2 regions of the Streptomyces sp. NBC_01116 genome follow, and region 2 is predicted to be linked to the other one. Evidence: riboswitches for the same ligand, from Rfam matches in the RefSeq annotation. Region 2 holds a riboswitch; the other holds the start of a gene.
What was found. A riboswitch is a leader RNA that binds a small molecule or an ion and turns the genes downstream of it on or off. The one in region 2 is predicted to bind S-adenosylmethionine.

Region 1 (2,190 bases), 2.7 Mb from region 2:
CGCCGATGACGTTGGGCGAACCGGCCTCGTGGCGGGCGGCCGTGGTGTGCCAGTCGACGTCCACGCCGCCGTCGGCGCGCCGGGCGACCTTGCGGGACGCGCCGCCGCCGGCGAGGTACGGCTCGGCGGCCTGGAGCCAGTCGGCGCGGCCGGCCAGGACCCCGGAGCCGAAGGGCGCGTACAGCTTGTGGCCGGAGAACGCGACCCAGTCGACGTCCAGTTCGGCGATGTCCACGGGGTGGTGCGGGGCCAGCTGGGCGGCGTCGAGGACGATGCGGGCGCCGTGCGCGTGGGCGGCCGCGGCCAGCTCCCTCACCGGCCACAGCTCACCGGTCACGTTGGACGCGCCGGTGACGCAGACGAGGGCGGGGCCGTAGGGGTCGCGGTCGGCGAGCGCGCGCTCCAGGGCCTCGACGGCCTGGGCCGGGGTGCGGGGCGCGTTGAGGTAGGTGACCCGGGCGTCGCGCCAGGGCAGCAGGGACGCGTGGTGCTCGGTCTCGTAGACGAAGACCTGGCAGTCGGCGGGGATCGCGGCGGCCAGCAGGTTGAGGGAGTCGGTCGTGGAGCGGGTGAAGACCACCTGGTCGTCCGCGCGGCAGCCGAGGAACTCCGCGACCGTGCGGCGGCTGTTCTCGAAGAGGTCGGTGGAGAGCTGCGAGAGGTAGCCGGCACCGCGGTGGACGCTGCCGTAGTACGGGGCGTACGCGGCGACGTCGTCCCAGACCCGCTGGAGGGCCGGGGCGCTGGCGGCGTAGTCGAGCGCGGCGTAGGTGACCTCACCGCCGGTGACGAGCGGAACCGTGACGTTCTGCCCCAGAACGGGCAGCGGGGCACAAACCGACGAGTCGAGGGCAGCGGTGGGGACAGACATGGCGAACTCCCGTAACAGGCAGGCGAAATCCGGCGCCGGCGGATACGCGGCAGCGCAGGAGGAGGAAAGGAAAAGGGTGCGCGGAAGGAGGGCGATAAGCCCTAGCGCATTCGCTTGCTCACAGAAGACTCCCTAGGGACCAGGACCCCGGGGGCTGGCATCCGCTGGATGCCGAGGGGCCCGCGCTTGCCGCAGACCTCGCTGCCTGCGGCCTGGTCTTCACCCGGGGCACCCCGCCACGGACGGAGGGTTGCCGGACAGCGGGCCGGGGCCGTAGTCGCTGTCACTCATGACCTGCGCAGCATCTTGCCATACGTGCGCACACGCGCAAGGGCGCAGTCCGGCATCCGGACTGCGCCCTGTGTCACACCGTGTGCCCCGGAGCCGTCCCCGGGGCGCGCTCAAGCGTTGCTGGCCGCCACCCAGCGCCCCAGTGCCCGCTTGGCGGCCCCGGAGTCGATGGCCTCGGCCGCGACGAGGATCTTCGCCGCGAGCTGTTCGGTCAGCGTGCCGGGGCCCGGGTCCAGGGCGACCAGGGCCGCCGCCGAATTGAGCAGCACCGCCTCGCGTACCGCGCCCGCCTCGCCGTCCAGCAGGCGGCGGGCCACATCGGCGTTGTACGAGGCGTCGGCGCCGCGCAGCGCCTCGACGGGGACGATGGGCAGCCCGACGTCGCGCGGGTCGAAGGGCTCCTCGCGGACCGCGCCGTCGCGCACCACCCAGACCCGGGAGGTGGCGGTGGTGGTCAGCTCGTCGAGTCCGTCGTCGCCGCGGAAGACCAGCGCCGAGTTCCCCCGGTCCGCCAGCACGCCCGCGACGATGGGCGCCATCCGGGCGTCGGCGACGCCGACCGCCTGCGCGCGGACCTGGGCCGGGTTGGTGAGGGGCCCCAGGATGTTGAACGTGGTCTGCGCGCCGAGTTCCTTGCGGGCCTTGGCGGCGTACCGCAGGGCGGGGTGGAACTTCACGGCGAAGCAGAAGGTGATGCCCGCCGCTTCGGCTACCTCGACGACCCGCCGCGGGGTCAGCTCCAGGTTGACGCCGAGCTTCTCCAGCACGTCGGAGGAGCCGCTCGCGGAGGAGGCGGCGCGGTTGCCGTGCTTGACGACCTTGGCACCGGTGCCGGCGATGACGATCGCGGACATGGTCGAGATGTTGACCGTCTTGGCGAGGTCGCCGCCGGTGCCGACGATGTCGACGGTCCGGCCCGGCACCTCGATGGTGTTGGCGTGGGCGTACATCGCGCGGACGAGGCCGGTGACCTCGTCGACGGTCTCGCCCTTGGCCCGCAGCGCGACGGCGAACCCGGCGATCTGCGC
Region 2 (2,190 bases):
TCTGCGGGCGCACCACGTCGTGGCCCGCCTTGAAGGCGGCGGAGACCGGGGAGCAGCCCTCGGCCTGGGCGCCGAAGATCTTGTACGGCCGGTCCTCGACGAGGCCGAGCTTGATCAGCTCCTGGAAGCCCTTGTCGATCTTCGTGAGCTGGGAGCCGGACGCGATCGGGATGACGATCTGGTCGGGCAGCCGCCAGCCGAGCTGCTCGCAGATCTCGTACGCCAGCGTCTTGGAGCCCTCGCCGTAGTACGGGCGCAGGTTGACGTTGACGAAGCCCCAGCCCTCGCCGAGCGGGTCGCCGATGAGCTCGGAGCAGAAGCGGTTGACGTCGTCGTAGTTGCCCTCGATGCCGACCAGCTCACCGCCGTACACCGCGGCCATGACGACCTTGCCCTGCTCCAGGTCGTGCGGGATGAACACGCAGGAGCGCAGGCCGGCCCGGGCGGCGGCGGCGCCGACGGCTCCGGCCAGGTTGCCCGTGGAGGAGCAGGAGAGGGTGGTGAAGCCGAAGGCGCGGGCGGCCTCGACGGCGATGGCGACGACGCGGTCCTTGAAGGAGTGCGTCGGGTTGCCGGAGTCGTCCTTCACGTACAGGCCGCCGGTGACGCCCAGCTCACGGGCGAGGTTGTCGGCCTTGACGAGCTTGGTGAAGCCGGGGTTGATGTTGGGCTTCTCCGCGACGTCGGCGGGCACCGGCAGCAGCGGGGCGTAGCGCCAGATGTTGTTCGGGCCGGCCTCGATGCGCTTGCGCAGCTCCTCCGGGGAGCCGGTGGGCAGGTCGTAGGCCACTTCCAGCGGTCCGAAACAGGACGCACAGGCGAAAAGCGGGCCGAGCTCGAAACGCTCGCCGCACTCGCGGCAGGAAAGCGCCGCGGCGGGACCGAGATCAACGGCCGGGGCGGAAGAAGCGGTGTTACCTGCAACGGTCTGAACAGCCATGATGGCGGAGGTCCCTTTCTCCTCATCTTCCCTGCGACGCATTTCGCCGCAAGACGGAATTGGCACCTTCCCCACCGTGACCTCGCGGTCGGCAGGAGGGTTGCCGGGACTTCAACGGGCCGTTCCCTCAGTCCCTCTGGATGAGCTCTTATGGCGCTGGATCTTCGATCCAGGCGTTTATGTGCGGTCCGACCCCGACATGCGACGGTCGTACGCGTTGTTCAAGACTGTAACCGAAGCACCGGACCGTTGAGATAGTCGTCCGAACCGCGAGATGGATCACACACAGGGAGTGCCGACCGTGCTCGAAGAGGTGGAACGCTGGCTGACCAGGCGTTCCTGGTCGTCCGGCGACCGCCCGCTGAACCGGCTCACCGACGCCCGGGACGCCGATCCTCGCGCCACGTCCGTGAGCGTGGTGCTGCCCGCGCTGAACGAGGAGGCCACGGTCGGCGCGATCGTGGCGACGATCCGCCGGGAGCTCATGGAGAAGGTCCGGCTCGTCGACGAGCTCGTCGTGATCGACTCCGGCTCCACCGACGCCACCGCCGCCGTGGCCCGCGCGGCGGGCGCCCGAGTGGTCCACCGGGACGCGATCCTGCCCCGGATACCGGCCGTGCCCGGCAAGGGCGAGGTGCTGTGGCGGTCACTCCTGGTGACCAGCGGCGAGATCGTCTGCTTCGTGGACGCCGACCTCAGGGACTTCTCCGCGGACTTCGTCTCGGGCACGGTCGGGCCGCTGCTCACCGACCCGTCCGTCCAGTTCGTCAAGGCGATGTACGACCGCCCGCTCGGCGACAGCGCAGGTCAGGGAGGCCGGGTCACCGAGCTGGTGGCGCGCCCGCTGCTCAATCTGCACTGGCCCCAGCTGGCCGGGTTCGTGCAGCCGCTGGGGGGCGAGTACGCGGTGCGGCGGTCGCTGCTGGAGCGGCTGCCGTTCCCGGTCGGTTACGGAGTGGAGCTGGGGCTGCTGGTGGACGCGCTGCACACGGTGGGCCTGGACGCGCTGGGCCAGGTCGACGTCGGCGTACGCCGACACCGCCACCAGGACGGGCAGGCGCTGGGCCGGATGGCGGCGGCGATCTACCGCACGGCGCAGCTGCGGCTCTCCCGGGGCCATCTGGTGCGGCCCGCGCTGACCCAGTTCGAACGCGGCGAGGACGGATTCGTGCCCCGCACCCATGCGGTGGACACGGAGGAAAGGCCGCCGATGCGGGAGATCGCGGAGTACGCGGAACGCCACGCGGCGT

Region 1: linked by a shared signal. The riboswitch ahead of OG245_RS09045 (aminotransferase class V-fold PLP-dependent enzyme) and the one ahead of thrC (threonine synthase) in region 2 are both predicted to bind S-adenosylmethionine.

What each region holds. Positions count from the first base shown of each region.
Region 1 is NZ_CP108644.1:2,072,851-2,075,040, forward strand. It holds gene OG245_RS09045 (aminotransferase class V-fold PLP-dependent enzyme) at 1-871, opposite strand, end outside; SAM riboswitch class IV at 1,049-1,166, opposite strand; gene trpD (anthranilate phosphoribosyltransferase) at 1,273-2,190, opposite strand, start outside.
Region 2 is NZ_CP108644.1:4,761,161-4,763,350, reverse strand. It holds gene thrC (threonine synthase) at 1-940, opposite strand, end outside; SAM riboswitch class I at 960-1,087, opposite strand; gene OG245_RS20785 (glucosyl-3-phosphoglycerate synthase) at 1,242-2,190, shown strand, end outside.